Regions from separate parts of the Streptomyces afghaniensis genome, predicted to be linked through region 2. Evidence: riboswitches for the same ligand, from Rfam matches in the RefSeq annotation. Region 2 holds a riboswitch; the other holds the start of a gene.
What was found. A riboswitch is a leader RNA that binds a small molecule or an ion and turns the genes downstream of it on or off. The one in region 2 is predicted to bind glycine.
Positions count from the first base shown of each region.

Region 1: it holds a riboswitch for glycine, as region 2 does, so the genes downstream of both, gcvT (glycine cleavage system aminomethyltransferase GcvT) here and gcvP (aminomethyl-transferring glycine dehydrogenase) in region 2, are expected to answer to the same signal.

Region 1 covers NZ_JBIRGJ010000012.1:287,034-302,988, forward strand. The annotation lists partial or broken gene ACH4G3_RS39655 (TIGR03086 family metal-binding protein) at 1-5, shown strand, start outside; gene ACH4G3_RS39660 (thioesterase family protein) at 137-997, opposite strand; gene ACH4G3_RS39665 (alpha/beta hydrolase) at 1,133-2,368, shown strand; gene ACH4G3_RS39670 (trimeric intracellular cation channel family protein) at 2,259-2,933, opposite strand; gene ACH4G3_RS39675 (ABC transporter ATP-binding protein) at 2,998-4,137, opposite strand; gene ACH4G3_RS39680 (ABC transporter ATP-binding protein) at 4,134-5,216, opposite strand; gene ACH4G3_RS39685 (ABC transporter permease) at 5,213-6,223, opposite strand; gene ACH4G3_RS39690 (ABC transporter substrate-binding protein) at 6,315-8,084, opposite strand; gene ACH4G3_RS39695 (ABC transporter permease) at 8,093-9,091, opposite strand; gene ACH4G3_RS39700 (enhanced serine sensitivity protein SseB C-terminal domain-containing protein) at 9,445-10,245, opposite strand; gene ACH4G3_RS39705 (enhanced serine sensitivity protein SseB) at 10,383-11,171, opposite strand; gene ACH4G3_RS39710 (AAA family ATPase) at 11,239-11,907, opposite strand; glycine riboswitch at 12,090-12,189, shown strand; glycine riboswitch at 12,190-12,312, shown strand; gene gcvT (glycine cleavage system aminomethyltransferase GcvT) at 12,303-13,469, shown strand; gene gcvH (glycine cleavage system protein GcvH) at 13,567-13,944, shown strand; gene glyA (serine hydroxymethyltransferase) at 13,959-15,221, shown strand; gene ACH4G3_RS39730 (L-serine ammonia-lyase) at 15,317-15,955, shown strand, end outside.
Region 2 covers NZ_JBIRGJ010000005.1:1,577-17,531, reverse strand. The annotation lists gene modA (molybdate ABC transporter substrate-binding protein) at 10-813, shown strand; gene ACH4G3_RS18770 (ABC transporter permease) at 810-1,640, shown strand; gene ACH4G3_RS18765 (ABC transporter ATP-binding protein) at 1,681-2,766, shown strand; gene ACH4G3_RS18760 (TOBE domain-containing protein) at 2,793-3,212, shown strand; gene gcvP (aminomethyl-transferring glycine dehydrogenase) at 3,276-6,161, opposite strand; glycine riboswitch at 6,337-6,432, opposite strand; gene ACH4G3_RS18750 (PRC-barrel domain-containing protein) at 6,546-6,920, shown strand; gene ACH4G3_RS18745 (DNA polymerase IV) at 6,839-8,326, opposite strand; gene ACH4G3_RS18740 (MerR family transcriptional regulator) at 8,460-9,143, opposite strand; gene ACH4G3_RS18735 (bifunctional nuclease family protein) at 9,462-9,935, opposite strand; gene ftsR (transcriptional regulator FtsR) at 10,021-10,755, opposite strand; gene ACH4G3_RS18725 (FHA domain-containing protein) at 10,807-11,760, opposite strand; gene ACH4G3_RS18720 (DUF881 domain-containing protein) at 11,822-12,760, opposite strand; gene ACH4G3_RS18715 (small basic family protein) at 12,766-13,098, opposite strand; gene ACH4G3_RS18710 (DUF881 domain-containing protein) at 13,095-14,000, opposite strand; gene ACH4G3_RS18705 (sugar phosphate nucleotidyltransferase) at 14,108-15,955, opposite strand, start outside.

The DNA.
Region 1 (15,955 bases), on a different contig from region 2:
CGTTCGGCGAGATGCCCGGCCGGGCCGCCCTGTTACGAACAGCGCGACGAGAACACACCGTTCGCCACGGCCCGGCCGTTCCCCGAGGGCGCCGACGTCTACCGCAGGCCGGCGGCCCGGCTGGGGCGCGAGCCGCTCAGGCGAGCCTGACGCGTGCGAGCTGTCGGGATTGCGCCACCAGCCGGTCGGCGCTGTCCCACACCTCGGCGTCCTCCTCCAGGAAGCCGCCGGCGAGGTTGCGCGTGGTGATCGACACGCGCAGCGGGCCCGGCGCCGGGCGGCAGCGGACGTGCACGGTCAGCTCGACGGTGGGGACCCAGCCCTTCAGCCCGAGTTCGAAGGCGGTGGGCGGCAGGGCGTCCACCGCCAGCAGCAGCGAGAGCGGGTCGTGGTCCCGGCCGTCCGCGAGCCCGAACCAGGCCCGCATCTCGCCCTTGCCGGACGGCTTGCCGAGGGCCCAGCCCAGGGTCGAGGGGTCCAGCTTCAGCATCAGCCGGTCGGCGATGGCCGAGCTGCCGTCGACGGGGGCGGGCCCGTCCTCCGGGCCGAAGCAGTGCTCCAGCGGCGGGATCGCGGGCGGCCCGGCCGTCGTCCGGACGTCGTCGGGCAGGGTGTCCAGGTTGCCGTAGGAGGCGAGGACGCGGATGCGTTCCACCTCTCGGCCCTCGTCGTCGTACTGGAAGAGGGAGGCCTGGCCGGTCGACAGGGTCCGGCCGGTGCGGACGACGTCCGTGCGGACGACCGCAGGGCCGGGCTGGGACGCGGTCAGGTAGTGCGCCGAGATGGTGAAGGGGTCGGCGTGCGGCAGGGTGTCCGCGAGCGCGCGGCCGAGGACGGCCAGCAGATAGCCGCCGTTGACGGCGCTGATGATCGTCCAGCCGGCGGAGAGGTCGATGTCGTAGACGCCGGGCGCGCGTCGGGTGAGCGCGGTGTCGCGGTCGAACTCGCTGTCCCCGATCGTGGCCCGGACGGCCGGGGCGGAGGCTGCTTCTGGCATGGCTGAACAGTACAAGAACTAACTACTAAGCGGTAGCTTTGGTTGGTTCGGGCTTCGGTGAGGCCCGGGCAATTTCTCGGTAAGTGTCCGCACTCGTCCGTAAACCCGGAAGGCCGTCCGCTCCTCTGAAGAGACATGAGCCTCACCGGGACTCCGTTCCTCTACACGCTGATCGCGCTGTCGGTCGTCGCGCTCGCACTGCCGCTCGCCCTGTGGTCGCGCGTCCGCGGCCCCCGCGCCCTGCGCACCGCGACGCGCGCACTGATGCTGCTGTTCGCCCAGGGAACCGCCGTGGCGCTGGTCTTCACGCTGGTCAACAACGCCAACAACCTGTACGACAACTGGGCCGACCTGCTCGGCACCGGCGACCACGTGCAGCAGGCGGCCGACCTCGGCGCCGACGGCACCGGAGGCATCGCGCTGAAGCGGCTGCCCAAGGTGCGCCAGACCTTCCGGCCGGCCACCGGGCCCGGCATGCGCGCGGCCGGCGGGGTGCGCGTCACCCAGCTCAAGGGCCGGGTGTCGGGCGTGAACGCCGAGGTCTACGTCTGGCTCCCGCCCCAGTACGACGAACCGGCCTACCGCCACCACAGGTTCCCGGTCGTGGAGCTGCTGCCCGGCTACCCCGGCTCGGCGAAGGCCTGGTTCGGCTCACTGCACGCGCACGAGCAGCTGGAGCCGCTGATGCGGGACGGGCAGGTCGCCCCGTTCATCCTGGTCGCGCCGCGCACCAATCTGCTGGCCGGGGTGGACACGGGCTGCGCCAACATCCCGGGCACGGTCAACGCCGACACCTGGCTGAGCGTCGACGTGCCGATGATGGTCATGGACAACTTCCGCGCCGAGTCCGCCCCGCGGGGCTGGGCCGTGGCCGGTTACTCGGCCGGGGCACACTGCGCGGCCAAGCTCGCCGTCGCCCACCCCGACCGCTACCGGGCCGCCGTCAGCCTGTCCGGCTACAACGACCCGATCGGCGAACGCGACTCGCTCGCCGCGCAGACCCCCGCCCTGCGGGACGAGAACAACCCCTACCTGCTGCTGCGCAACGCGCACGTCCCCCCGCGCGTCTCGCTCTACCTCTCCGGCCAGCCGCACGACGGCTACGAGGCGGCCGTCGCCCTGGAACAGACCGCGAAGGCCCCGACGACGGTGCACGTCGTGTACATCCCGAAGAGCGCGGGCGGTCACACCATGGCGCTGTGGCGGCCGCAGGTGGTGCCGGCGTTCCGCTGGCTGACGGAGTTGACGGGCCGCGGCCACGTCACGGCAGGACGGGCTGCTCCTCCTCGCTCACCGTCGACCGCCGGTGCCACGCCCGCGGAGCTCGCCAGTGGAACCGCATCGCGAGCAGGCGCAGTACGAAGGCGGTGATCACCGCGAGGGCGCTGGTGAACGGGTTCAGGGCGTCGTAGCGGAGGCACAGCGCGACCAGGGCGGCGCCGACGATCGCCGGGACCGCGTACAGGTCCCGGTCCCAGCGCAGCAGCGAGGGCACCTCGTTGGCGAGGACGTCGCGCAGCACACCGCCGCCCACCGCGGTGGTCAGCCCCAGACCGGCGGAGGCGGTCAGGCCCAGCCCGTACTCGTACGCCTTGATCGTGCCGGCGACACAGAACAGGCCGAGGCCGGCCGCGTCGAAGACGTTCACGGCGACCTGGATGCGCTCCACCTGCGGGTGCAGGAAGAAGACCAGGAGGGTGGCGAGCAGCGGGGTGAGGAAGTACCCCAGGTCCGTGAAGGCGGCGGGCGGTACGGCCCCGATGACCAGGTCACGGAAGAGCCCGCCGCCCAGCGCGGTGACCTCGGCGAGCACGGCGATGCCGAACACGTCGAAGTTCTTGCGCACGGCCAGCAGGGCGCCGGAGATCGCGAAGACGAAGATGCCGATCAGGTCGAGCGTGTGCTGGACGGACGGGCTGAAGAGTTGCTGGAGCACCCGAACATTTTTACCCACGGGTGAGCCCCCGCCCCGAGGCGCGGGGACGGGGGCTCGGGCGGGGTCACTTCTCGACGGGGGTGGCGCCGCCGTTGTCCGCCGCGACCTCCTTGGCCGAGGACAGCAGCTTGGTGTCCTGCGGCTGCTGGTCCTCGAAGTTCTCCGGGTGGTGGCAGGCGACGCGCTGCCCGGCCCGCAGCTCCACCAGCGGCGGCTCCGTGGTCTTGCAGATCTCCGTCGCCTTCCAGCACCGGGTGTGGAAGCGGCAGCCGCTCGGCGGGGCGATCGGCGAGGGCACGTCGCCCTTGAGCAGGATGCGCTCGCTCTTGACGCCCCGGCGCTTCGGGTCGGGGATCGGCACGGCCGAAAGCAGCGCCTTGGAGTACGGGTGCATCGGCGACTTGTACAGCTTGTCGCGGTCGGCCAGCTCGACGATCTTGCCGAGGTACATCACCGCGATCCGGTCCGAGACGTGCCGGACGACCGACAGGTCGTGCGCGATGATCACGTACGTCAGGCCCAGCTCCTCCTGGAGGTCGTCCAGCAGGTTCACCACCTGGGCCTGGATCGACACGTCCAGCGCGGAGACCGGCTCGTCCGCCACCACGAGCTTGGGGTTGAGCGCGAGCGCGCGGGCGATGCCGATGCGCTGGCGCTGACCGCCGGAGAACTCGTGCGGATAGCGGTTGTAGTGCTCGGGGTTGAGGCCGACCACCGACAGCAGCCGCTGGACCTCCTTCTTCACCCCGCCCTCGGGATCGACGCCCTGGAGCCGGAAGGGGGCGCCGACGATGGTGCCGATCGTGTGCCGGGGGTTCAGCGAGGAGTACGGGTCCTGGAAGATCATCTGCACGTCGCGGCGCATCGGGCGCAGCTCGCCGGTCTTCAGGTGCGTGATGTCCCTGCCCTCGAACTCGACCGAACCGCCGGTCGGTTCGAGCAGCCGCGTGATCAGCCGGCCCATGGTGGACTTGCCGCAGCCCGACTCACCGACGACACCGAGCGTCTCGCCCTTGCGGACCTCGAAGTCGATGCCGTCGACGGCGCGCACAGCGCCGGTCTGCCGCTGGAGCAGGCCCTTGCGGATCGGGAAGTGCTTCTGAAGGCCGGTCACCTTCAGCAGGACCTCGCCGTCGGCGGCGGTGTCCTGGGTGAGGGTGCTCCCGCTCGTGTCCGGTGTGGTCACCGCTTTGTCGTCGCTCACAGCTTCGGCGCAATCTCTTCGGTCCAGATACGCTCCCGCTGCTCCTGCGTCATGTGGCAGGCGGCCCAGTGCGAGCCGCCGACCTCGGTCAGCTCGGGGCGGACCGTGCGGGTGACGTTGTCCTTCGGGATGTCCGCGTACGGGCAGCGCGGGTGGAAGGCGCAGCCGGACGGGAGGTTGATGAGTGAGGGCGGCGCGCCCTTGATCGGGATGAGCCGGTCGGTCTCCTCGCGGTCCAGGCGCGGCATCGAGCCGAGCAGGCCCCAGGTGTAGGGGTGCCGGGGCTCGGAGAACACGTCCTCGGCGGGACCGCGCTCCACGCACCGGCCGCCGTACATGACCAGCAGGTCGTCGGCCATCTCCGCGACCACGCCCAGATCGTGGGTGATCATGATGACCGCGGAGCCGAACTCCTTCTGCAGATCGTGGATCAGGTCGAGGATCTGCGCCTGAACGGTGACGTCCAGGGCCGTGGTCGGCTCGTCGGCGATGAGCAGCTCGGGGTTGTTCACCAGCGACATGGCGATCATGGCGCGCTGGCGCATACCGCCGGAGAACTCGTGCGGGTAGCCGTCGACGCGCTTGGCGGGCTCGGGGATGCCGACCCGGTCGAGCATCTCGATCGCCCGCTGCCGGGCCGCCTTCTTGCTGACGTCGTTGTGGACCCGGTACGCCTCGACGATCTGGTGCCCGACCGAGTAGTAGGGGTGCATCGCCGACAGCGGGTCCTGGAAGATCATGGCCATCTTCCGGCCGCGCAGCCGCCGTACCTCGTCGGGGTCGGCCGCGATCAGCTCCTGGCCGTCCAGCCAGACCTCGCCGGAGACGTGAGCGCGCGCCGAGCGGTGCAGGCCCATCACTCCGAGGGAGGTGACGGACTTGCCGGAGCCGGACTCGCCGACGATGCCCAGGGTCTTGCCCTTGCGCACGTCGAAGCTGACGCCGTCGACGGACTTGACCAGGCCGTCGTCGGTGTCGAAGTGGATGCGCAGATCACGGACGGACAGGAACACGTCGTCCGGGACGGACGGGGCGGTGGTGTCCGGTTCGCCGAGCGCGGCTTTGTCGAGCTTGCTCACGAGTACCTCACCCGGGGGTCGATGGCGGCGTACACCAGGTCGACGATCAGATTGCAGAAGACGATGAAGAACGCGGCGACCAGGGTCACGCCCATCACGATGGGCAGGTCGTTGTCCTTGATGGCCTGCACCGAGTATGCGCCGATGCCCTGGAGGGAGAACACGGTCTCGGTGAGCACCGCGGTGCCGACCAGGGTGCCGAAGTCCATGCCGAAGATCGTGACGATCGGGGTGAGCGCGGAGCGCAGGCCGTGCTTGGCCACGACCGTGGTCTCCTTCAGACCCTTGGCCCTCGCCGTCCTGATGTAGTCCTCGCTCATCGTCTCCAGCATGCCCGCCCGGGTGAGCCGGGCGTACAGCGCCGAGAAGAGGAAGGCGAGGCTGATCCAGGGCAGCATCAGGTGCCAGGCCCATTCGGCGGGGTTCTCGGTGAACGGGACGTAGTCGATGCTGTCCCAGACGGGGATCTCGTAGACGAAGAGCGCGAGCAGGATCTGGCCGGTGAAGAAGATCGGGAGCGAGACACCGGCGAGCGCGATGAACATGGAGAAGCGGTCGATCGGCTTGCCCTTGCGCAGTGCCGAGATCACACCGGTCGTCACACCGGTGATCACCCAGATCACCGCCGCACCGATGGCCAGCGAGAAGGAGACCGGGATCCGCTGCTCCAACTGCGGCCACACCTCGATGTGGCTCTTGAAGGAGTACCCGAAGCAGGGTGCGCTGCAGTGCGTCGCGTCGGGACCGAACTTGTAGTCGGCGCCCACCACGAGGCCCTTGATGAACTCCCAGTACTGGACGTAGACCGGCTGGTCCAGACCCAGGTTCTGCTTGATCGCGGCGACGGATGCGGGGTTCGCGTCCTTGCCGACGTACTGGGTGGCCAACTGGTCGGCCGTCTGCCCCCCGAGGCGGGGGACCAGGAAGAAGATGGCGAAGGTGACTGCGCTGACCACCAGCAGCAACAGCACTGCGCCCATGACGCGTCGGAGGATGTACGCAGCCACAGCTGTACGGCCCCGGGTGGCCGCGGCGGGATCGTCCGCCGCGGCCACCCGGTGCCTTCACCTGCCTTTCGAAAGGATCCGGCCTGCTGAGTTACTTCGCGGAGCTCATCAGCAGGTAGTCGTACATGCCGAGGTAGGCCTGCGTGACCGTGACGTTGTTCGCCGACGCCGGCCGGAGCAGCAGGTTCTTGCGGTAGATCAGCGGGACGACCGAGGCGTTGTCGAGCACCATCTTGTCGATCTCGCCCCAGGCCTTGGTGCGGGCCGCGTCGTCGGTGTTGGCGATCGCGTCCGTCAGGGCCTTGTTGATCTTCGGGTCGTCCAGCTCCATCAGGTTGTTGCCGCCCGAGGGCTTGATGGCCGCGCCGTTGACGATCTGGTCGAGGAAGCCGTAGCCGGTCGGCCAGTCGGCGCCCCAGGCCATCGAGAGCATGCCGAGCTTGTTGTCGTGGACGTAGCTCGGGACACCGGCGAAGTTGGAGAAGTACTTGCCGGAGGGGAACTGCTTGATCTCGATGTTGATGCCGATCTTCTTCAGCGACGCCTGGACGGCGGTCGCCGCCGCGACCTCGGCGGGCCGGTCGGAGCGGGCCGTCAGGATCGTGTTGAAGCCGTTCGGCTTGCCGCACGCCTTGAGGGCAGCCTTGGCCTTGGCCACGTCACCCTTGTGACCGTCGGTCGCGTAGGTGTCGAACTTGGTGTAGCCGTTGACCGACGGCGGCAGCAGCGTGGTCGCCACGTCGCCCTTCGGCGAACCGCCCATGGCGTCGAGCACCGACTGCTTGTCGAGGCCCCACTGGACGGCCTTGCGGCAGTCGGCGTTGTCGAACGGCTTCACGTTGACGTTGAGCGCGATGTACTGCGTCGCGCCGGCGTAGGAGCTGTCCGTCTGGTTGGCGTACTTGCCCCGCAGCACCTTCGGCTGGGTCTGCGGCTGCACACCCGTGCCGGCCGCGTCAGCCGTGATCTTGTCGGCGAGCAGGTCGTTGTCGACCGTGACCGGGTTGACCTTGAACTTGATCGTGACCTTGTCCGGCAGCGCCTTGCGGATCGGGTCCGTCTTCGCGTCCCACTGCGGGTTGCGCACCAGGGTGGCGCCGCGGCCCTCCTCGTAGGACTGGAACTGGTACGGGCCGGAGGACACGATGTTCTGCACGTACTTCGCGCCGTTGTCCTTCGCCTTCGGCACCGGCGCCGTCTGCGAGAACGTGGCCAGGTAGTCGAAGTCGGCGAACGGCTGCTTCAGCTTGAAGACGATCGTCCGGTCGTCCGGCGTCTCGATCGACTTGATGCCCTCGGCGGACTTGTCCTTGTAGGGACCCTGGTACTTGTCGCCGCCCTCCAGGTACGACTTGAAGTACGTCGGGCCGTTGGACAGGGCCTCGGGCGCGAAGTTGGAGCGCTCGATGGCGTACTTCACGTCCTTGGACGTCACCGGGGTGCCGTCCTGGAACTTCACGCCGGCGCGCAGCTTGTACGTCCAGGTCTTGGCGTCCGGGCTGGACTTGCCGAGGGACTCGGCGAGGTCCGGGACGACCTCCAGGCCTTCCTTGCCCGCCGCCGGTTTGAACGTGGTGAGCGTTCTGCCGTAGAGGCGGGAGAAGTTCTGCACCCAGCCGTAGTACGTGTTGCCCGGGTCGAGGGAGTCGGGCACGTCCGAGTGCTCGTACGTGACCGTCCCGCCCTTCTTGCTCGACGGGTTGACGATCGAGGTCAGCGCGGCGTCCTTCTTGCCGTTGCCTCCGTTCCCGTCGTTGTCGTCGCCTCCGCCGCCACATGCGGCAGCGCCCAGCGACAGTGCCAGGACCGACGCAACGCCGGCGGTCACCCTTCTCGTCTTCACCTGAGGAAGCCCCCTCATTCGATGGATCACTTGCTGCGAGGGTCGAGGGCGTCACGCAGCCCGTCACCCAGCAGGTTGAAGGCCAGGACGGTGATGAAGATCGCCAGTCCGGGCACGAACATGTACTGCGGATCAGCCGTGTAGAGATCCACAGCGTTGCTGAGCATGCCGCCCCAGGAGGCCTGCGGCGGAGCGATACCGACGCCGAGGAAGCTCAGCGCGGCCTCGAACAGGATGTTCGTCGGGATGATCAGCGTCGAGTAGACGAGGATCGGCGCGACGAGGTTCGGGAGCAGTTCCCGGAACAGGACGTACGGGCCGCGTGCCCCGAGGCTCGTGGCGGCCTCGATGAACTCCCGCTTGCGCAGGGTCATCGTCTGGGCGCGCACGATGCGGCCGATGTACGGCCAGCTGAAGAAGCCGATCACGAAGATCAGCACGCTGATGCGCAGGGACAGGCCTTCGAGACCGAAGAAGCCGTCCTGCACGGAGGCGGAGATCGAGATGGCGAACAGCAGCAGGGGGAAGGCCAGGAAGGTGTCCATCAGCCTGCTGATGACGCTGTCGATCCAGCCGCCGTAGTACCCGGCGATGACACCGAGCACAGTGCCGATGCACACGGACAGCAGCGTGGCGCCGCCCGCGACCAGGAGGGAGACCCAGGAACCGTCGATGATGCGGGCGAGCATGTCCCGGCCGTACTGGGGGTCCACGCCGAGCGGGTGGTCCCAGCTCATGCCTCCCCAGCCGCCCTTGGGGGCGAGCAGCGCGGGGTCGATGAGGTCCTGGTTGAACTTGTTGGGATCGAGGTTGAAGATCCATTGGATCGGCTTGGAGAGCACCGCCATCAGCGTGAGCAGGATGACGACGACGCCTCCCGCCATCGCCACCTTGTCCCGCTTGAAGCGCATCCAGGCGATCTGAGTGAGCGAGCGCCCTTCGATCTGGCTCTTCTTGACCCCGGAGAGCACGGCCTCGGGCTGTGCTCCGGCTTCCGCCCCGGTGGTCTCGATCGGTGCGGTCACGGTGCGATTGACCCCTCTCGGGCCGGCGATCGCCGAGCCCCTGGCTGCCGCTGTAGCGGTTTGTTTGTCTCGTACACGCGACCGACCCGGCCCGTGTCTTGCGGGGAGTCTTCAACGCTTTGGCGATCTGTTGCCAGACTTGGCGGTGAAAGGATGCGTAAACGTGATGCTGTCTGCGGGGTTCCGTTATCCGGACAGTGGGTAACGGCGGTCGGACGCGCTGAGACAGGGGCATATTAGGGCAAAGCCGCCTTTTTCAATCCCATCTACGCGCGAAGAGCTGAGAGCCCGTCGCGTTCGAAGGTGGGGAAACAGGGACCGTCGGCCGGCCTGCGGGCGGCCCGCCGGATGGGTCAGTACCGGCCCTGGACCGGGGGGTAGCCGTAGCCCGAGGCCGGGGCCTGGACGGGGGCGGTGGCGTGGGCCTCGCGGTCGTAGAAGGGGCGGGCGCTCGCGCGCAGCCACATGGCGACCGGGTCGTGCTCGTCGGACATGGCCACGGTCGAGACGGGCAGCCCGTCCGGTACGGCACCGAGGGACTGCTGCATCATCGCGCGCACGGAATCCACGGCCGGCGGCGAGGTGTCGTACACATCCAGTCCGATGGCGAGGTACGGCGCGCCCAGCGCGGGCTGCACCCAGGCCCGGCGCAGCGAGCGGACGGCCGGGGTGCGGTGGGCGTTCTGCGCGAGCAGGGCGTAGAACTGCGGGAGCTCGATGGCCGGTTCGGACAGCCGCAGCGGGCCGGCCGGCTGGCGGTCCAGGCCCGTGGCGATCCGGCGCAGGTCGAGCCAGGGGATGCCGACGCCGCCGCCGGGGGCGTGCGGGTTGAGCCAGAGGCCGTAGTGGTCGGGGTAGAGGGCGCGGGCGACGTCGACTCCGTCGACCACCTCGTAACTGCGGTTCCAGCCGCTGGCCGAGAGCTCCTGGGCGGAGGTCACACAGGGGGCGTAGCCGCAGCCGTCGACCTCCATGTTCCCGTACTGGGCGTCGGGGGAGCCCGCCTGGCCGTGCCAGAGGAGCATCCAGATCTGGCCGGTGTGCGGGGTCGCGAGCGCGCGCAGGAGTGCCTCGTAGGCGTCGTAACGCCCGGGCGTGACCTGGCGCAGCATGTGCTCGACCTGTCCGGCCGCGGCCGTGCCGCTCGCGCTCACCTTTACCGCCCCTTCGTACAACGCCTCGACCGTGACCTAGCTTAAGCCCGCCCACCGACTCCGGACTTGCCCTCGTCCGGCGGGTGCGGCCCGTCTGTTGCTGGTCGCGCGGTTCCCCGCGCCCTGGGGAACCTGACCTACCGCTGGTAAAAGGGCCGGACCCGGTCCCTCATCCAGGTGCCCACCGGGTCCTCCGCCACGTCCAGGAGGACCAGGTTGACCTGCCAGGGGGCCGGGCACCGGGTCACGGCTCGGGACAGAGCCTCCAGGGGGAGGGCCCGCAGGTCGCCCTCCCACTGGGAGAGTTCGACGCCCACGAACATCACCGGGTCGGCCGTCTCGATCTCGGCGAGGCAACGGCGGGCGGTGAGGACGACGCCGACGGCCTCGAACTCGGCGGAGGCGGCGGCGAGGAAGTCCACCGGGTCGTCCTGCCAGTCGGGCTCGAAGAGGCGGACCCGGCCGCCGCTCGCGGGGCCGTCCAAGGGGGTCCGGCCGGCCCGGCACAGCTCGGCCACGGCGGGCGGCGGGAGCGGGATGCCGACCACACCGCCCGGGTTGACGGCTATCCCGGCGTGCGGGGGCAGGCCGCGGGCGAACTCCACGGCGGGCGCGATCGTGTACGACATGTGGGAGCCGACGACCTGGCGGAACTGCTCCTCGGAGCTGAACACCGGGACGTACGCCTGGCCCTCGATCTCGATGCCGGGCAGGTCGAGGGGACCGCTCTGCGGGCCGCCGCCGTTCGGCAGGGGGATCCAGACGAAACTCCGGCCGAGCACCTCGACGATCCGCCCGCCGGCCGACGGCCCGGCGCCGAGGGAGGCCGAGAGCACCTCCTCCAGTTCGTTGCCGGGCCATCCGCCGTGCGGGTGGGTCTGCGTGTGCGCCGGGAAGTCCGCGGAGAAGTCCGCCGGGAAGTCCATCTGCCTACCGCCTGCCTGGAACCACTGCTGTGGCTCAAAAGGCTAGCGGCTCATCGGCCCTCGGCGGTCAGCCCGTGAAGCCGATCCGGCGCAGGGTGCCCGCCGCGTCCCGGTCGACGAGGATCGCCGAGCCGCAGCCCGCGGGCAGTTCGCCCCGCTCCACGGAGCGCAGCAGGCGGTTGGCCGCCGCGCGGTGGCGCAGGAACGCGTACCGCGAGACCCCCCGGCCGCGGTCGCGCTGGCCGGCCAGGGCCTCCTCGGGCGTGACGTCGAGCATGAGCAGATGCAGGGTGCCGCCCCGGCGGCGGGCCTCGCGGGCCAGCCAGCGGCGGACCCAGGCCTGGGTGCCGCAGTCGTGCACGACGACGCCCTCGCCGCCGCGCAGGGCGCGGCGCAGCCCGGCGTAGTGGGCGAGGCGGACGAGCGGGCGGTAGACCCCGTACGGCAGGAAGCGCGGCATGCGGCTGTCCCAGCGGTCGCGGGTGTCCTGGGAGTCGATGCGCCGGCCGGGCACGGTGCGCCGCATCAGCGTGGACTTGCCACTGCCGGGCAGGCCCGTGACCACGACGAGGTCGCGGGGGCCGAAGAGCAGCGCGTGCGGGCCTCGGCCCTCGCGCTCGCGCAGATCGCGGACGACCGGCACCGGCAGCGGGCCGCAGGCCGCCCGTGCCGGAGCGGCCGGCTGCCCGGGCAGCGCGACGCCCGATGTCGTGGCGTACGCGGTGGTCCTGTTCACCGTGATCGTCCTCCCCTGGGGCCAGGTACTTCAGTCCCATCCCCGCCGAGTGTAAAGAGAAGGTAATGCCCGATGTCTCTGGTTTTAGTCCTCTTCCCGCAACAGCCCTGCTACAGGTGGTGCCCCTGCCGCCGCGCGACGATGCGTGCAATGATGTGCGCGCCAACTGCATACCGGCCGTTTGAATCCGCGCGGGAGAGTCCCCAGCACCGCTGACGCTGGGGCGCCGAAGGAGCAAGTCCCTCCCTTGAATCTCTCAGGCCCCGTTACCGCGCGGGCGAGGCACATCTGAAAAGCGGGCCGTTTCCTGTCGTCGAGACGACGGGTGCGGCTCCACCCAAGGTGCAAGCCGTGTCCCGTGTGGTCATGGCGAACCTCTCAGGTTCCGATGACAGATGGGGAGGAACGACCTCGCCCGTCATTGCCCTGGGAGACGACCGACTGTGAGCAGTACAGGAGAACTCCGTCACACCGCGCTCGATGCCCTGCATCGTTCGCTCGGCGCGACGATGACCGACTTCGCCGGCTGGGACATGCCCCTGCGCTACGGCTCCGAGCGCGACGAGCACAACGCCGTGCGCACGAAGGCCGGGCTCTTCGACCTCTCGCACATGGGCGAGATCACCGTCAGCGGTCCGCAGGCCGCCGCCCTGCTCGACTTCGCCCTGGTGGGCAACATCGGCGGCGTGAAGCCGGGCCGCGCCCGCTACACCATGATCTGCCGGGCCGACGGCGGCATCCTCGACGACCTGATCGTCTACCGGCTCGCCGAGACCGAGTACATGGTCGTCGCCAACGCCTCCAACGCCCAGGTGGTCCTGGACGCGCTGACCGAGCGCGCCGCCGGCTTCGACGCCGAGGTGCGCGACGACCGGGACGCCTACGCGCTGATCGCCGTACAGGGCCCGGAGTCGCCGGGGATCCTGAAGTCCCTCACCGACGCCGACCTCGACGGGCTGAAGTACTACGCCGGGCTGCCCGGCACGGTCGCGGGCGTCCCGGCCCTGATCGCCCGCACCGGCTACACCGGCGAGGACGGCTTCGAGCTGTTCGTGAAGCCGGAGCACGCGGTCGAACTGTGGCAGGCGCTGACCAAGGCGGGCGAGGGTGCCGGGCTGGTCCCGTGTGGGCTGTCCTGCCGCGACACGCTGCGCCTGGAGGCGGGCATGCCGCTGTACGGGCACGAGCTCTCGCGGGAGCTGACGCCCTTCGATGCCGGGCTCGGGCGGGTCGTGAAGTTCGACAAGGAGGGCGACTTCGTGGGCCGCGCGGCCCTGCGTGAGGCCGCGGAGGACGCGAACCACGAGCCGCGCGTCCTCGTCGGACTCGTCGCCGAGGGCCGCCGGGTCCCGCGCGCCGGGTACGCGGTGGTCGCCGGCGGCGAGGTGATCGGCGAGGTCACCTCCGGCGCCCCCTCCCCCACGCTCGGCAAGCCGATCGCGATGGCCTACGTCGACGCTGCGCACGCCGCCCCCGGCACGCCCGGCGTGGCCGTGGACATCCGGGGCAGTCACGAACCGTACGAGGTCGTGGCGCTGCCGTTCTACAAGCGCCAGAAGTAGACACTGGCCGTCGGGCCGCACCGGCGGTCCCCGGCACATCGCGCTCACCAGCAGTCCCCTTCATCAGCACTCCCGCGCGTACAGGAGAATCCAGGCCATGAGCAACCCCCAGCAGCTGCGTTACAGCAAGGAGCACGAGTGGCTGTCGGCCGCCGAGGACGGCGTCTCGACGGTCGGCATCACGGAGCACGCGGCCAACGCGCTCGGCGACGTGGTCTTCGTCCAGCTCCCCGAGGTCGGTGACACCGTGTCCGCGGGCGAGACCTGCGGCGAACTGGAGTCGACCAAGTCGGTGTCCGACCTCTACTCCCCCGTCTCCGGTGAGGTCACCGAGGTCAACGAGGACGTCGTGAACGACCCGTCGCTGGTGAACTCGGCCCCCTTCGAGGGCGGCTGGCTGTTCAAGGTGCGGGTCGCCGAGGAGCCGGGCGACCTGCTCTCCGCCGACGAGTACACCGCGTTCTCCGCCGGCTGAGGAGTCGTAGCCGTATGTCCGTCCTGAACACCCCCCTGCACGAGCTCGACCCGGCCGTGGCCGCCGCGGTCGACGCCGAGCTGCACCGGCAGCAGTCCACGCTCGAGATGATCGCCTCGGAGAACTTCGCTCCGGTCGCGGTCATGGAGGCGCAGGGCTCGGTCCTGACCAACAAGTACGCCGAGGGCTACCCGGGCCGCCGCTACTACGGCGGCTGCGAGCACGTCGACGTGGTCGAGCAGATCGCGATCGACCGCGTCAAGGAGCTGTTCGGCGCCGAGCACGCGAACGTGCAGCCGCACTCGGGCGCCCAGGCCAACGCCGCCGCGATGTTCGCGCTGCTCAAGCCGGGCGACACCATCATGGGTCTGAACCTCGCGCACGGCGGGCACCTGACCCACGGCATGAAGATCAACTTCTCCGGCAAGCTCTACGACGTCGTCGCCTACCACGTGGGCGAGGACGGCCGGGTCGACATGGCCGAGGTGGAGCGGCTCGCCAAGGAGTCCAAGCCGAAGCTGATCGTGGCCGGCTGGTCGGCGTACCCGCGGCAGCTGGACTTCGCGGAGTTCCGCAGGATCGCGGACGAGGTCGGCGCGTACCTGATGGTCGACATGGCCCACTTCGCCGGGCTCGTCGCGGCGGGGCTGCACCCGAACCCGGTGCCGCACGCGCACGTGGTCACCACGACCACCCACAAGACGCTGGGCGGCCCGCGCGGCGGTGTGATCCTCTCCACGGCCGAACTCGCCAAGAAGATCAACTCCGCTGTCTTCCCCGGTCAGCAGGGCGGTCCGCTGGAGCACGTGATCGCCGCCAAGGCGGTCGCGTTCAAGGTCGCGGCCTCGGAGGACTTCAAGGAGCGCCAGCGCCGTACGCTGGAGGGTGCCCGCATCCTGGCCGAGCGTCTGGTGAAGGACGACGTCCGGGCCGTGGGTGTGGACGTCCTGTCCGGCGGCACGGACGTGCACCTGGTCCTGGTCGACCTGCGCCACTCGGAGCTGGACGGCCGGCAGGCCGAGGACCGCCTCCACGAGGTGGGCATCACGGTCAACCGGAACGCGATCCCGGACGACCCGCGCCCGCCGATGGTGACGTCCGGTCTGCGGATCGGCACACCGGCCCTGGCCACCCGGGGCTTCACGGCCGAGGACTTCACGGAGGTCGCGGACGTCATCGCCGAGGCGCTGAAGCCGTCGTACGACGCGGAGGCCCTCAAGGCCCGGGTGAAGGCCCTGGCCGGCAGGCACCCGCTCTACCCGGGTTCGCGCACATAACGAAGAAACCTTTCAGGGCGCCCCGTTCCGCGTGGGGCGGGGCGCCCTGTCCCCCTGCACCACCCCTTGCACCACCCCCGTAGTCAGGAGTCCCCGTGGCCATCTCGGTCTTCGACCTGTTCTCGATCGGCATCGGCCCGTCCAGCTCCCACACCGTCGGGCCGATGCGCGCGGCCGGGATGTTCGCCCGGCGGCTGCGCAACGAGGAGCTGCTGGCCCCGACCGCCAAGGTCCGCGCGGAGCTCTACGGCTCGCTCGGCGCCACCGGCCACGGCCACGGCACGCCGAAGGCGGTGCTGCTCGGCCTGCAGGGCGACTCGCCGCGCACGGTGGACGTGGAGACGGCCGACGAACGGGTGGAGACCATCAAGGCTGGCGGCCGGCTGAACCTGCTGGGCGAGCGCGAGATCGCGTTCTCCTACGACGACGACATGGTCCTGCACCGCCGCAAGGCCCTGCCGTACCACGCCAACGGCATGACCCTCTGGGCGTACGACGCCTCGGGCGCGGAGCTGCTGACGAAGACGTACTACTCGGTCGGCGGCGGCTTCGTCGTCGACGAGGACGCGGTCGGCGCGGACCGCATCAAGCTCGACGACACCGTGCTGAAGTACCCCTTCCGCACGGGCGACGAGCTGCTGCGCATGGCCCAGGAGACCGGCCTGTCCATCTCGGCGCTGATGCTGGAGAACGAGCGGGCCTGGCGCACCGAGGAGGAGATCCGCGAGGGCCTG
Region 2 (15,955 bases):
TCGCCCGAGATGATCCGTTCCGCGCACCGGACCCGCAGGATCCTCCAGGTCGCCGGTGCGTCCGCAGCCGCGCTGCTGACCCTGAGCGCCTGCTCCTCCGCCACAGGTTCGGACAAGGGCTCCTCCCCGGGGAAGCCCTCCGGCACGGTCACCGTCTTCGCCGCCGCCTCCCTGGAGGAGAGCTTCAAGACCCTGGGCAGGACGTTCGAGAAGGAGCACCCGGGCACGAAGGTCACCTTCAACTTCGGCGGCAGCGACACCCTCGCCGCCAGCATCACCAGCGGCGCCCCGGCCGACGTCTTCGCCGCCGCCAGCACCAAGACCATGGCGACCGTGACGGACCGGCACGACGCGGCGGGCACGCCGGTCACCTTCGTCCGCAACCGGCTGGAGATCGCCACGCCGCCGGGCAACCCCGACCGGATCTCCTCCTTGAAGGACCTCACCGAGCCCGGCCTGAAGGTCGTCCTGTGCGACAAGACCGTGCCGTGCGGTGCCGCCGCCCGGAAGGCGCTGGACGCCGCCGGTCTGAAGCTCACTCCCGTCTCGTACGAACAGGACGTCAAGAGCGCCCTGACGAAGGTCGAGCTGAAGGAGGCCGACGCCGCCGTCGTCTACCAGACCGACGTGCGGGCGGCGGGTGACAAGGTGGCGGGCGTGAACTTCCCCGAGTCGGCCCAGGCCGTCAACGACTATCCGATCGCCCTGCTCAAGAACGCCCCCAACCCCGAGACGGCGAAGGCGTTCATCGCGCTGGTCAGGTCCGCGGAGGGTCAGAAGGTGCTCTCCCGGGCCGGGTTCCTCAAGCCGTGACCGGCACCCTGGAGAGCCGCCCCCGCCGCGATCGCCGCCGCGGCCGGACCCGACCGGTGCCGATTCCCCTGCTGGTGCCCGCCCTGCTCGGCCTGGCGTTCCTGCTCCTGCCCCTGATCGCCCTGCTCGTACGGGCGCCCTGGCGCAGCCTCCCCGAGCAGCTGACGAGCGCCGAGGTATGGGAGGCACTCCGGCTGTCGCTCGTCTGCGCCACGGCGGCGACGGGCCTGAGCCTGGTCGTCGGCGTACCCCTTGCCTGGCTGCTGGCCCGCACACGGTTCCCCGGCCGGGGTTTCGTACGGGCCCTGGTGACGCTGCCGTTGGTGCTGCCGCCGGTGGTGGGAGGTGTGGCCCTGCTGCTCGCCTTCGGACGCAACGGCGTCATCGGGCAGTGGCTCGACTCCTGGTTCGGGATCACCCTGCCCTTCACCACGACGGGTGTCGTTCTCGCCGAGACGTTCGTGGCGATGCCGTTCCTCGTCATCAGCGTGGAGGGCACCCTGCGGGCCGCCGACCCGCGCTACGAGGAGGCGGCCACCACCCTGGGCGCCTCCCGCTTCACCGCGTTCCGCCGCGTCACCCTTCCGCTGATCGCGCCGGGCATCGCGGCCGGTGCCGTACTGGCCTGGGCCCGGGCCCTGGGCGAGTTCGGCGCGACGATCACCTTCGCGGGCAACTTCCCGGGCCGCACCCAGACCATGCCGCTGGCGGTCTACCTGGCCCTGCAGAACGACCCGGCGGCGGCGATCGCCCTCAGCCTGGTCCTGCTGGCGGTGTCCATCGCGGTACTGGCGGCCCTGCGCGACCGCTGGATGACGGCGTCGTGATGTCCCCGACCGGCTCCCCGACACCCTGGACGTACTCCCCATGACCGAGACGACCGACCTCGGCGGAGCGCCTCCCGGCCTGCGCCCCGAAGGCCTCGACGCCCACCTCGTCGTCGACCGCGGCACCTTCCGCCTGGACGTCACCCTCACCGCCGCCCCCGGGGACGTCGTCGCCCTGCTCGGCCCCAACGGCGCCGGCAAGACCACCGCCCTGCGCGCCCTTGCCGGGCTCAGCCCTCTCACGTCCGGTCACCTACGGCTGGACGGCACCCCGCTGGACGCCACGCCGCCCGAGTCCCGCCCGGTCGGCGTCGTCTTCCAGGACTACCTGCTGTTCCCGCATCTGACCGCCCTGGACAACGTCGCCTTCGGGCCGCGCTGCCGGGGCGCGAGCAAGGCCGAGGCCCGTGCCCAGGCCGCCGTATGGCTGGACCGTATGGGCCTGGCCGGCCACGCAGGCGCCAAGCCCCGCCGCCTGTCGGGAGGCCAGGCCCAGCGCGTGGCCGTGGCCCGGGCCCTGGCCACCCGGCCCCGGCTGCTGCTCCTGGACGAGCCCCTCGCCGCCCTCGACGCCCGCACCCGTCTGGAGGTGCGCGCCCAGCTCCGGCGGCACCTCGCCGAGTTCGAGGCGGTGGCCGTCCTGGTCACGCACGACCCGCTGGACGCCATGGTGCTGGCCGACCGCCTGGTCGTCGTCGAGCACGGCCAGGTCGTGCAGGAGGGCACGCCCTCCCACATCGCCCGCCACCCCCGCACGGACTACATCGCCCGGCTCGTCGGCCTCAACCTCTACCGGGGACGGGCCGAGGGGCACACCGTCCGGCTCGACACGGGCCCGGCCGTCACGACCACCGAAGAGCTCTCCGGCCCGGCCTTCGTGGCGTTCCCGCCCGGCGCCGTGACGCTGTACCGCGAACGCCCCACCGGCTCCAGCGCCCGCAACCTGTGGCGCTGCGAGGTCGCGGGGCTGGAGACGCACGGCGACCAGATCCGCGCGGACCTCACCGGCGAACTCCCCCTGACCGCCGACCTCACCACGGTCGCCGCGGCCGAACTCGACCTGCATCCGGGCGCCCCGGTATGGGCGACGGTCAAGGCGACGCAGACACACGCATACCCGGCATAAGGAACGCGCCGGGCTACCGTGCACCCATGAGCCTGAGCATCCGCAACCAGCTTCCCGGCACCGTCACCGCCGTCACGCCGGGCGAGGCCATGGCGACGGTCAGGGTCCGCCTCACCGGCGGCCAAGCCCTCACCGCGGCGATCACCCGCGAGGCGGTCGACGACCTCGGCCTCACGCCGGGCACCGCCGTGCGCGCCCTGGTGAAGTCGACGGAGGTGTCGCTGGCCACCGGCCCCGTCGAGGGCCTCTCCATCCGCAACCGGATCCCGGGCACGGTCACGAGCATCGCCACCGGCGACGCGATGGCGTCCGTCCGGGTCACCGTCGAGGGCGGCGAACTGACCGCCGCGATCACCAGGGACGCAGCGGACGATCTCGCCCTGTCGGCCGGGGCCCCCGTCGTCGCCCTGATCAAGTCGACCGAGGTGTCCCTCGCTGCCGAATGAGCTGCCGAATGTGGGGAGGGGCCCCGCGCAGCGGAGCCCCTCCCCACACGACCGATCGGCCCGTCAGTCCTCGTACGCGTCCAGCGGCGGGCAGGAGCAGACCAGGTTCCGGTCACCGAAGGCCTGGTCGATGCGGCGCACCGGCGGCCAGTACTTGTCGGCGACCGCGACACCGGCCGGGAAGACGGCCTCCTCACGGCTGTAGGCGTGCTCCCACTCCCCGGCGAGCGTCCCGGCGGTGTGCGGGGCCCCCCGCAGCGGGTTGTCGTCCGCGGGCCACTCGCCGGAGCCGACCTTCTCGATCTCCCCACGAATGGCGATCATCGCCTCGCAGAACCGGTCCAGCTCGGTCAGATCCTCCGACTCCGTCGGCTCGATCATCAGTGTCCCGGCCACCGGGAACGACATCGTCGGCGCGTGGAAGCCGTAGTCGATCAGCCGCTTGGCGACGTCGTCGACGCTCACCCCGGTCGCCTTGGTCAGCGGCCGCAGGTCGATGATGCACTCGTGCGCGACGAGCCCGCCGGGGCCGGTGTAGAGCACCGGGTAGTGCGGCTCCAGGCGCTTGGCGATGTAGTTGGCGCTGAGCACCGCCACCTGCGTGGCCCGCTTCAGCCCCTCGCCGCCCATGAGCCGGACGTACGCCCAGGAGATCGGCAGGATGCCGGCGGAACCCCACGGCGCCGCGGAGATGGGACCGACCCCCGTCTCCGGGCCCGCCTCGGGCTGGAGCGGGTGGTTCGGCAGGTACGGCGCGAGGTGCTCCCGCACCGCCACCGGACCGACGCCGGGACCGCCGCCGCCGTGCGGGATGCAGAAGGTCTTGTGCAGGTTCAGGTGCGAGACGTCACCGCCGAAGTGCCCCGGCTTGGCGAGCCCCACGAGCGCGTTGAGGTTGGCCCCGTCGACGTAGACCTGCCCGCCCGCCTCGTGCACCTGGGCGCAGATCTCGGAGACGTGCTCCTCGAACACGCCGTGCGTGGACGGGTACGTGATCATCAGCACCGACAGCTCGTCGCGGTACTGCTCGATCTTGGCCCGCAGATCCTCGACGTCGATCTCGCCGTCGTCGGCGGTCTTCACGACGACGACCTTCATGCCCGCCATCACCGCGCTCGCGGCGTTGGTCCCGTGCGCGGACGACGGGATCAGGCACACCGTGCGCTGCTCGTCCCCATTGGCCCGGTGGTACCCGCGTACGGCGAGCAGACCGGCCAGCTCGCCCTGCGACCCGGCGTTCGGCTGGAGGGACAACTTGTCGTACCCGGTGACCTCGGCGAGACGGTCCTCCAGCTCACGGATGAGCGTGAGGTAGCCCCCGGCCTGCTCGGCGGGCGCGAAGGGGTGCAGCTGCCCGAACTCGGGCCAGGTGACCGGCTCCATCTCCGTGGTCGCGTTGAGCTTCATGGTGCAGGAGCCCAGCGGGATCATGCCCCGGTCGAGGGCGTAGTCGCGGTCGGCCAGCCGGCGCAGGTAGCGCAGCATGGCCGTCTCGGAGCGGTGCTGGTGGAAGACGGGGTGCGCCAGGTACTCGTCGGTCCGCAGGAGAGCGTTCGGAAGACCGTCCTCGGTGGCCGCGTCCAGCGCCTCGATGACCCCCTCGACACCGAATGCGGCCCATACGGCACGCAGCTGGGCCCGCGTGGTGGTCTCGTCGCAGGCGATGGACACATGGTCGGCGTCGACGAGTCGCAGGTTGACCCCGTTCTCCCGCGCGGCGGCCACGACGTCGGCGGCCCGGCCCCGGACGCGCACGGTCAGCGTGTCGAAGTAGGACCCGTGCACGACCTCGACCCCGCCGTTGGCGAGCCCGGCGGCGAGCACCGTGGCGTACCGGTGGGTGCGCCGCGCGATGCCCTTGAGGCCCTCCGGCCCGTGGTAGACGGCGTACATGCCGGCCATGACGGCGAGCAGCACCTGGGCGGTGCAGATGTTGCTGGTGGCCTTCTCCCGGCGGATGTGCTGCTCACGCGTCTGGAGCGCCAGCCGGTACGCCTTGTTCCCGTCGGCGTCCACGGACACGCCGACGAGCCGCCCGGGCAGGCTGCGCGCCATCTTGTCCTTGACCGCCATGTAACCGGCGTGCGGACCGCCGAAGCCCATCGGCACACCGAAGCGCTGGGTCGTCCCGACGGCGATGTCCGCGCCGAGCTCACCGGGCGACTTCAGCAGCGTCAGCGCGAGCAGGTCGGCGGCGACGGTGACGAGCGCCCCGAGCTCGTGCGCCTGGTCGATGACCGGCTTGATGTCCCGTACGGCCCCGGAGGCGCCCGGGTACTGGATCAGCACGCCGTTGATCTCGCGCTCGGCGATCTGGGCGGGAATGCCCTCTGCGAGGTCGGCGACGACGACCTCGACGCCGGTCGGCTCGGCCCGGGTCTGGATCACGGCGATGGTCTGCGGCAGCGCGTCCGCGTCGACCAGGAACAGGCCCTTCTTGTTCTTGCCGAGACGCCGTGACAGCGCCATGGCCTCGGCCGCCGCGGTGCCCTCGTCGAGCAGGGAGGCACCGGAGGTCGGCAGTCCGGTGAGGTCGGCGACCATGGTCTGGAAGTTGAGCAGCGCCTCGAGCCGCCCCTGCGAGATCTCCGGCTGGTACGGCGTGTAGGCGGTGTACCAGGCGGGGTTCTCCATGACGTTGCGCATGATGACCGGCGGGGTGAACGTGCCGTAGTACCCGAGTCCGATCATGGAGCCGAGGACCTGGTTGCGGTCGGCGAGGGAGCGCAGCTCGGCGATCACCTCGGCCTCGCTGCGGGCGCCCGGCAGGTCCAGTGCCTCGGCGCTCTTGATCACGGCCGGGACCGCTGCGGCCGTGAGCTCGTCCAGCGAGCCGTAGCCGACCTGCGCGAGCATCTTGGCGCGGGCCTCGTGGTCGGGGCCGATGTGGCGCTGCTCGAAGGGAACTGCCTCTTCGAGCTCGGAGAGCGGAATGCGGTGGGCGGTCATTACGGAGGCCTCCTGGTCGACACGACCTTCGAGGGGCACCACGGCACGGGTACCCGGACGGCCTCCCCCTCTGTCATCTCGACCTGAGAGCTTCACCGGATCGCCCGAAGGCCTCCGGCTTTCACCGTCGGTGAGAGCGGAAGCCGTCGACACCCGCCCTGCTTTCCAGAGTGACCTCGTCCGTGCGGTACGTGAGCCTGAGAGATTCCGGGGAGGATTTGCTCCTTCGGCGCCTCCGATGATGTCTGGAGGACTCTCCCGCACGGGGTCAGCAGCCGCTGCCAGCGTACCAGCGCGGCCAACGCACGAACCTTCGAGTGGCCACCTCTGCGATTGTGCCGTTTTGTTGTGCTTACGGATGAGTTGCGACCATGTGGAGGGCCCGTGCGAACCGATATCGATCCGCGCAACCTGATCGGCCGCAAGGCGTTCGACCGCAACGGAACCAGGATCGGCACGATCGACGAGGTCTACCTCGACGACGCCACCGGCGAGCCGGAGTGGGCGGCGATACGGACCGGCCTGTTCAGCAGGGACGCGTTCGTCCCCCTGGAGCCCAGTGAACTGATCGACGGCGCCCTCCACGTGCCCTTCGACCGCGCCCTGATCAAGGACGCCCCCGACTTCGGCGTGGGCCGCCACCTCTCCCCGGAACAGGAACTCCAGCTCTACCACCACTACGGCCTCGACGTCGCCGCGCCTCCCCCGCTCCCGGACCGCGATTTCGGCAAGCTGGCGGGCACGGACGAGACGGCCTGAAGCCCACCGGCGCCGCCGGCCACTCCGCGAACTGCTGCGGGGTCGCCGGCCCGTACGCCCGCTTCCGGTCCCGTTAAGACCAGGGGCAATGGATCCGCCGGCTCCAGGTCCGGGTCGTCGACCCGGAAGGTCCGCACCCGCCCGGGCTCCGAGCCGGGCGTCTCGAACCGCACGGTGACCCGCCCCAGACCGCTGCCCTGCACCCACCCGTGCCCGAACACGGCGTGCCGTACGTCGTGCCCGGCGGGCCACCGCCGTTCGGCGAGCGCCGGCTGCTCCTCGGCCGGCGCCACGGCGTCCACCTCGACGGGCCCCTCCGCCTCCGTCCTTTCCCCCGCCGCCTGCGCGAAGAGATCCTCCTGCGTGTAGTCGGCGAGCCCGCTGACGCCCACCCCGAGCAGCCGCACACCGCCCGTCGTGTCGACCGAGTCCAGCAGTCTGGCCGCCGCCTCGCGGATCACCCCGGGATCGTCGGTCGGCCCGCGCAGCGTCTCGGAGCGGGTGAGCGTCGAGAAGTCGTACCGCCGCACCTTGAGCACGATGGTCCGCCCGGACAGCCCGGCCCCGCGCAGCCGCCGCACACACCGGTCGGCCAGTCGCTGCACCTCGAGACCGACCCGCACCCGGTCGTGGATGTCCACGTCGTAGGTGTCCTCGACCGACACCGACTTCGTCTCCCGCTCCGCCACGACAGGCCGGTCGTCCCGCGCCAGCGCCATGGCGTAGAGCCCGTGCCCGTGCGACTTTCCCAGCAGCCGGACCATCTCGTCCTCGCCCGCCTCGACGATCTCCTCGATCGTGGTGATCCCGGCCCGTCGCAGATGGTCGCCCGTCGCCGGCCCGACCCCCGGCAGCGTCCGCACCGACATCGGCCCGAGCATCGCCCGCTCGGACCCCGGCTCGATCACCACCAGTCCGTCCGGCTTGGCCTGCTCCGAGGCGATCTTCGCGAGCATCTTGGAGGCGGCGAGCCCGACCGATCCCGTGAGTCCGGTGACGGCCCGTATGTCCGCGCGCAGCTGTGCCCCCACCAGCCGCGCCGACTGCTCGTCCCAGGCGGCTCCCCCGGCTTCCAGGTCCACGAACGCCTCGTCCAGGCTCAGCGGCTCCACCAGCGGCGACAACGCCCGCAGCAGCTCCATCACCCGCTCGCTGATCGCCTTGTAGAACCCGAAGCGCGGCACGAGATACGCGGCGTTGGGCGCGAGCCGCCGGGCCTGCCCCATCGGCATCGCCGAATGCACTCCGAAGACCCTGGCCTCGTACGACGCCGTGGCCACGACGCCCCGCGGCCCGAGCCCGCCCACGACGACGGCCTTCCCGCGCAGACTCGGCTTGGACGCCTGCTCCACCGAGGCGAAGAAGGCGTCCATATCAAGATGCAGAATCGTGGGCGCGGTTCTCACATCTCCGATGCTGCCCTACGCCACTGACAACGCCCGGGACAACCGCCCTCACACCCCGATAGAAACCGCTTGCAGTGCGGCACGGAAAGCTGCCGCCCGCAACAGCCCCATGGCCACCGCGCTGCCGGACGGCTCAGACGGCCCGGTTCCGCCGACGCGCCAGCTCGTCCGCCGGGTTGGGCCCGACCAGGGTCTCGCCGGTGTCGATCCGTTCCCCGTGCAGCTGGGACAGCGCGCTCTCGACATCCCGCCACACCACGCCCACGGCGATCCCGAAGATGCCCTGGCCCCCTTGGAGCAGCGCGTGGACCTCGTCCGGCGAGGTGCACTCGTAGACCGTCGCCCCGTCACTCATCAGCGTCATCCGCTCCAGGTCGCTGAAACCGCGTTCCCTGAGGTGCTGGACGGCCGTTCGGATGTTCTGGAGCGACACACCGGTGTCGAGGAACCGCTTGACGATCTTCAGGACGACGACGTCCCGGAAGCTGTACAGCCGCTGTGTCCCCGACCCGTGGGCGGGGCGCACACTCGGCTCGACGAGGCCGGTGCGGGCCCAGTAGTCGAGCTGCCGGTAGGTGATACCGGCGGCCGCGCAGGCCGTGGGGCCGCGATAGCCGATCTGCTCGGACGCCATGGACGTCGTCCCTCCGCTGCTCGGCACGGCCGTCGGTCGCTGCGGAACGTGATCAGCCACGCCGCCGGGCTGGGGACACCCCCCGCTCGGGCGGAGCCGTGAGCCCGGGGGAGGGTACGGACCGCTCACCCTGAGACTGCGCTCGGGGCCGCCCCCAGCCGTACCGTCGCCGCTGCTTCTCACGCCGACCTCCGTCCTTGACCTGCCTTCTCGACGGTAGGCAGTCACCCGGGGTGCGTCAACGATCGCCACACTCGCCACGCCGAGTGATAATCACCCTAAGAGTGGTTTCCCGTGCCCCACCGCGGGGAAAGGCTAGCCGAATGCCTCCGATGCGGGCCGCGTGACGCTCTCACGCGCCTCCGGCACATGCGGGCAATTCACCCGTCACACATACGGCGGGCGACCCTGCCGCGGACCACATCGTCCGCCGGGCCGCCCCACACACGCCTACTGGCCTCTGGCACTCGCCGCCATCCGGCTCTCACCGGTGTCCGGAGCTCACTGGCTGCTGCTGCCGAAGTCCTCCGGGGAGATCTGGTCGAGGAACTCGCGGAACTTCTCCACCTCGTCCTCCTGCTCGTCCGGGATCGCGATACCGGCGTCGTCGAGCACCGTGTCACTGCCGTAGATCGGCGTCCCGGTGCGCAGGGCCAGCGCTATGGCGTCGGACGGGCGGGCGCTCACCTCGACGCCGCTGGCGAAGACCAGCTCCGCGTAGAAGACGCCCTCGCGCAGGTCCGTGATGCGCACTTCCGTGAGTTCCTGGCCGACGGCCTCCAGCACGTCCTTGAACAGGTCGTGGGTCAGCGGTCGCGCAGGAGCCATGCCCTGCTGGGCGAAGGCGATCGCCGTCGCCTCCCCCGGTCCGATCCAGATGGGGAGGTAGCGATCGCCTCCCACTTCACGCAGCAGCACGATCGGTTGGTTGGAGGGCATTTCCACCCGGACACCTACGACATCGAGCTCGTTCACACAGCAACCCTAGGCCGTGCTCGGGATGTTTGGGTAGTCGGGCCGGGAACGGGCGCCTGATCCGGCCCTCCCACGACCGGCCACCTCAGGGCAGCCGCACACCGAGCGCCGTCTGCACCAGAGCGGCGTGCAGCTTCACCGTGAGCCCCGCCAGCTCCTTGGTGCGGGCCTCCGCATGAGCCCTGGTCTGCGGGTTCCGATGCCGCTTCAGCGGGGCCACCACCTGGTCCACGAGCCCGGCCTCGCGGTCGGCGGCGGCCTTCATCACCCGCAGATGCCGCGGCTCGATCCCGAACCGCCCCAGCTCGGCGATCAACGAGGCCACCGTGACGGCCTCCGCGTCGTACACCCCGTCCTCCAGGGGCGTGACGAGCCCGTACGACTCCCACTCCCTGAGCTCGTCCTCGCCGACACCGGCGGCGGCGAGCAGCTCCTCACGTCCGATCCTGGCCGCCGTGGGCACCTCGGGGGGCTCGGGCGCGCTCTCGCCGTCACGCTGACGGCCCAGCGCCGGCAGCTGGACGGCCTCGCCGCGCTCCATGGCCTCCAGGTGCTCGCGGATCACCTTCAGGGGCAGATAGTGGTCCCGCTGCATCCTCAGGACATGGCCGAGACGCTCGACGTCGTGAGCACTGAACTTGCGATACCCCGACGGGGTCCGCTGCGGCTCGATGAGCCCCTCCGCCTCCAGAAAACGGATCTTGGAGATGGTGACCTCGGGGAACTCGTCGCGCAGCACCTTCAGCACCGTGCCGATGCTCATCAGCCTGTCCGTGGCGGCGGCGCCGTGCCCGGCACCGCCGCTCGGTGTTTGAAGCATGGACCTTCCCTGGCGGACGGACCTTCGCGGGGTTCCCCGGCCGGAATCCGGTCAGTAGCCCCGCTGGCTGGCGTAGAAGACCAGCCGGTACTTGCCGATCTGCACCTCGTCGCCGTTGTTCAGGGCGACCTGGTCGATCCGCTCGCGGTTCACGTACGTGCCGTTCAGGCTGCCCACGTCGGCCACCGTGAACGAGCCGTCCTGACCGCGACGGAATTCCACATGCCGCCGGGAGACCGTCACGTCGTCCAGGAAGATGTCGCTCTGCGGATGACGCCCCGCCGTGGTCAGATCGCCGTCCAGCAGGAAGCGGCTGCCCGAGTTCGGCCCGCGGCGCACGACCAGGAGCGCGGACCCCAGCGGCAGCGCGTCGACGGCAGCCTGCGCCTCGGGGGACAGCGTCGGCATCGGCGTCTGGCCGGTGGTCTCGCTGTCGTAGGCCTCGAGACCGGAGATGGAGATCGTGGAGGTCGTCTCGGACGGACGCTCCGCCGCCGCCCCCGCCCGCAGCGGCGCGCCGCAGTTGGAGCAGAAGCGGCTGTTCTCCGCGTTGCGGTTACCGCACCTCGTACACACCAGGGCCGACATCGGATCCTCCTGCCGCGGCTGCCCACCGGGGGCATTGGACGCATACGGGTCGGAAAACCCTCCGCCCGTACCTGAGGTTGACGGTTGCCCGAAACCTATGCCGCCGGGCTGCGCAGGGTCAACCGACGGCGCGCCCTGACCTCCGGAAACGTCGCCGCCCGGGCCACCGACCTGGTCCCGGAACAGCGGCCGCTGGCCCTCCGCGTCAGGCTGTGCGCGATGGCGAGCGGTCGCATTGTCGCTGCCCTCTCGCGCGCTCTTGCCGAACAACTTCGCAAACAACTTCACGGGCGATTCCCCTTGACCGAAACAGACCCGCCCGTGGGGCAGGACGAACCCTGACTGAACACTCTGGCCGACCCGGACATCCTGACAACGTCCGTCTGCACCAGACAGTTTCCACCACGCACCACCCATTCGGTGCGCCGACCCCCCGCAACCTCATGCCCTCGCCCGACCTCGCCCATGCACCCCCGGTTCACTGGGAGGACGACCGAGCGTAGTCAGGCCGCTTCACCGCCCGCAAGGCGTCCACGACGATCTTGGTCGACCGCTCGATGGTGACCGTGGCCTGTTCCTTCTCGAGAGTCTGCACCACGCCTCCGGGGATGTTGAGCGCCGGCTCGAGATCCTGCGGCTTGCCGATGACCTTGAAACGATAGGGCGCGTTGATCTTGTTCCCGTCGACGCTCACACCCTTGCCGGAGTCCGTCAGATAGGTGCCCGCGACGACCCGCACGCCGTTCACCTGGATCGCCTCGGCACCCGCCGCGCGCAGCTCCTGGATCGCGTCGAGCAGCATGTCCGCCTCGACCGTCCCCTTCGTGTCCTCGATGGTCATGGTGATGCCGGGCCCCTGCGCTGCCACCGTGCCGGCCAGGATGCCGAGTTGCCTCTCCTTCTCGACGGTCTGCTTCCGGGCCTCCTCGGCCTGGTCCGAGCTGTTCTCCAACTCGTCTCGCTGCTTCTCGAGGCCCTGCTTCTCGTCCTCAAGACGCTGCGTACGGTCATCCAGTTCATCGAGGATCCGGACAAGATCTTCCTGACGCGCACCGCGCAGCGCGCTGTCACTGTCGCTGTGCGAGGCCACCTGCACGGCCAGCCCGAACCCGAGGCCGAACAGCAGCAGCGCGACGATGAGTTGGGCCCGGGAGACCCGCGGCGGCCACAGCCCCTTCACCAGCCGCTGCCGACCGGTCAGCTGCGGCTCGGGCCCGGGAGCCGCCTGCGATTCGGGCTCCGGTTCCGGTTCTGATTCCGACCTCGGCCCAGGGACGTCCTGGGCAGCGGGCACCGGCCCGGACACCTCTTGTGGCAGTTCCTTGCGCAGCCGGTTCCCGGACTCGCCGTTCCCGTCGCGCTGGTCCGCGCGCGTGTCGCCGTTGTCCTCGGGGCGCTTGTCGTCGTGCTCGCTCATCGGCCTCACGCCCGGAACACGTGCCGGCGGATCGCCGCGGCGTTGGAGAAGATCCGGATACCGAGGACGACCACCACACCGGTGGACAGCTGGGCACCCACGCCCAGCTTGTCCCCCAGGAACACGATCAACGCGGCCACCACCACGTTCGACAGGAACGACACCACGAAGACCTTGTCGTCGAAGATGCCGTCGAGCATGGCCCGCAGACCGCCGAAGACGGCGTCGAGCGCCGCCACGACAGCGATCGGCAGATAAGGCTCGACCACCGCCGGAACCTCAGGCCGGACCAACAGGCCGGCCACGACTCCCACGACGAGGCCCAGTACGGCGATCACGATGTGCCCTTCTCGCTCTTCTCAGTGCTCGGCTGTGCTGTACGTACGATCACACTCGGCGCGGCAGGCAGCCGGAGGTCGTCCTCCACGGAGATGCCTGTCCTGATGCCGTAGCTCTCCTGGAGCGCGTTCAGGTACAGCCCGTCCGCGCTGTTCTGGAACCGAGTGCTCAGCCGCTGCCCGTCCCCCACCGCCAGCACCGTGTACGGCGGCACCAGCGGCTTGTTGTCGACCAGTATCGCGTCCCCCGCGGCCCTGATCGCGGACAGTGCCGTCAGCCGCTGCCCGTTGATCGAGACGGCCTCGGCGCCCGACTCCCACAGCCCGTTGACCACGCGCTGCATGTCCCGGTCGCGCACCCGGCCCGTGTCGGAGAACCCGGTGGTCTCACGCGGGTCGCCGTCACCGCCGGAGCCGGCCTCCTTGGCGTCGTTCACCACGAGCTTCACGCCGGGGCCGTGCACCGGTGTGGCGCCCGACAGGATGCCCACGGTCTCGGACGCGGCGCTGCCACCGCTGTGCTTCAGCGCCTCCCGCTGGCGTGCGCTCACGTCCTCGCGCAGCCGGTCGACGGAGTCCTCCAGCTTGTCCGCCGTCTCGGTCTCCCGGTCGATCCGGTCGACCAGCTCCTGCCGCTCCTTGGCGACGACCGGAGCGGCGACGCGTGCCTGGGCCGCTCCCACGGTCACGACGAGGGCCGCGAGCACCAGACCGGCAGCGAGTCCCAGCTTCGCGCGGAGCGTCTTCGGCAGGCCGCCGTCGCCCGCGGCCTTCTTCCGCTCGGCGGCCTCGGCGTATCCGTCGTCGAGGCTGTGGTCCATGACATTGGTGATCAACGACATGGACGCGTCCGGGCGCCGGGGCCGCGTCGGTGTGCTCCGAATGGGGGGTTGCTGCGGCATGCCGCACATCGTCGCACGTCGCGGCCACTACCTCCGAAACGGCCCCACGGCGTGCCGGACAGGCCCCGTTGGGGACACTTGTCCGGCACGCACGCGTGCAGCCCGTTCTACCGTCCGGCGCTGTCCACGACCGCCGACCACTCGTCCAGCAGGGCCTGCGCGGAGGCATCGTCCGGCCCCTCGGCCCACAGGTGGGTGACAGCCTCGGCCGGGTCGGGCAGCACCATCACCCAACGACCGTCCGTCTCCACCACCCGCACGCCGTCCGTGGTGTCCACGAACCGGTCTCCGGCCGCCTCTACGACCCGCCGCATCACGAGTCCCTTGACGGCCCACGGAGTCGCCAGATCCCGCTTCAGGACATGCGCCCGCGGGATCCGCGCGTCGATCTGGCTGAGCGTGAGCTGCGTCCGCGCCACGAGCCCGATGAGCCGTACGAAGGCCGCGGTGGCGTCGTACACGCTGCTGAACTCGGGGACGATGAATCCGCCCTTGCCGTCACCGCCGAAGATCGTCCCTTCCTCACCACCCACGCGCGTGAGGTCGTCGGGAGACGTGGTCGTCCACTCCACCTGGGTCCCGTGGTAGGCCGCCACCTGCTCGGCGATCCTGGTCGTGGTCACCGGAAGCGCGACCCGGCCGCTGCGCCGCTCGGCCGCGACGAGGTCCAGCATCACGAGCAGCGCCCGGTCGTCCTCGATGATGCGCCCCTTTTCGTCGACGAGGGACAGCCGCTCACCGACGGGATCGAACCGCACCCCGAACGCGGCCCCCGAGGACGCCACGATCTCCCCGAGCCTCACCATCCCCGACCGCCGCATGTCGGCCGTCTCCGTCGGCCTGGACTCGTCGAGACCGGGATTGATCGTCAGCGAGTCGACACCGAGCTTCCCCAGCAGACTCGGCAGGACCAGTCCCGCACTTCCGTTGGACGCGTCCACGACCACCTTCAGGCCGGAGTCCGCGATCCCGGTGATGTCGACGTTCCGCAGCAGCGACCCGGTGTACGAGTCGAAGACACTCGCCGGGAAGTGCAGGTCACCGATCTCGCCGGGGAACGCACGCCGGTATTCCTGCCGCGCGAACACCCGGTCCAGCTTCCGCTGGCTGCCCTGCGACAGGTCAGCGCCCTGCCCGTCGAAGAACATGATGTCGACGGAATCCTGCACCCCGGGCGTCGTACGGATCATGATCCCGCCCGCGCTGCCGCGCGCCGTCTGCTGCCGGGCCACCGGCAGCGGCACGTTCTCCAGGTCCCGTACGTCGATGGCGCTGGCCTGCAACGCGGAGATCACCGCTCGCTTCAGCGCGCGGGCACCACGCGAGTGGTCACGGGCCGTGGTGACGGTCGAGCCCTTTTTCAGGGTGGTCGCATAGGCGCCGGCAAGCCGTACCGCCAGCTCCGGCGTGATCTCCACGTTCAGGATTCCGGACACACCCCGGGCGCCGAAGAGGTGCGCCTGTCCCCTGGATTCCCAGATGACCGACGTGTTGACAAAGGCACCGGCTTCGATGGTCTTGAACGGGTAGACCCGCACATTGCCCTGAACGATCGATTCTTCGCCGATCAGGCACTCATCGCCGATGACCGCTCCGTCCTCGATCCGCGCCGCGCGCATGATGTCGGTGTTCTTTCCGACCACGCAGCCACGCAGATTGCTGTGGGGCCCCACATAGACGTTGTCGTGAACGACGGCCTTGTGCAGAAAAGCGCCGCTCTTGACGACCACGTTGGAGCCCACGACGGTGTGCTCGCGGATTTCGGCGCCGGCCTCGACCTTGGCGTAGTCACCGATGTAGAGCGGGCCGCGGAGCACGGCGTCGGGATGGACCTCGGCCCCTTCGGCGACCCAAACCCCGGCGGAGATCTCGAAACCGTCGATGTCGACGTCGACCTTGCCCTCCAGGACATCGGCCTGCGCCTTCACATAGCTCTCGTGCGTGCCGACGTCCTC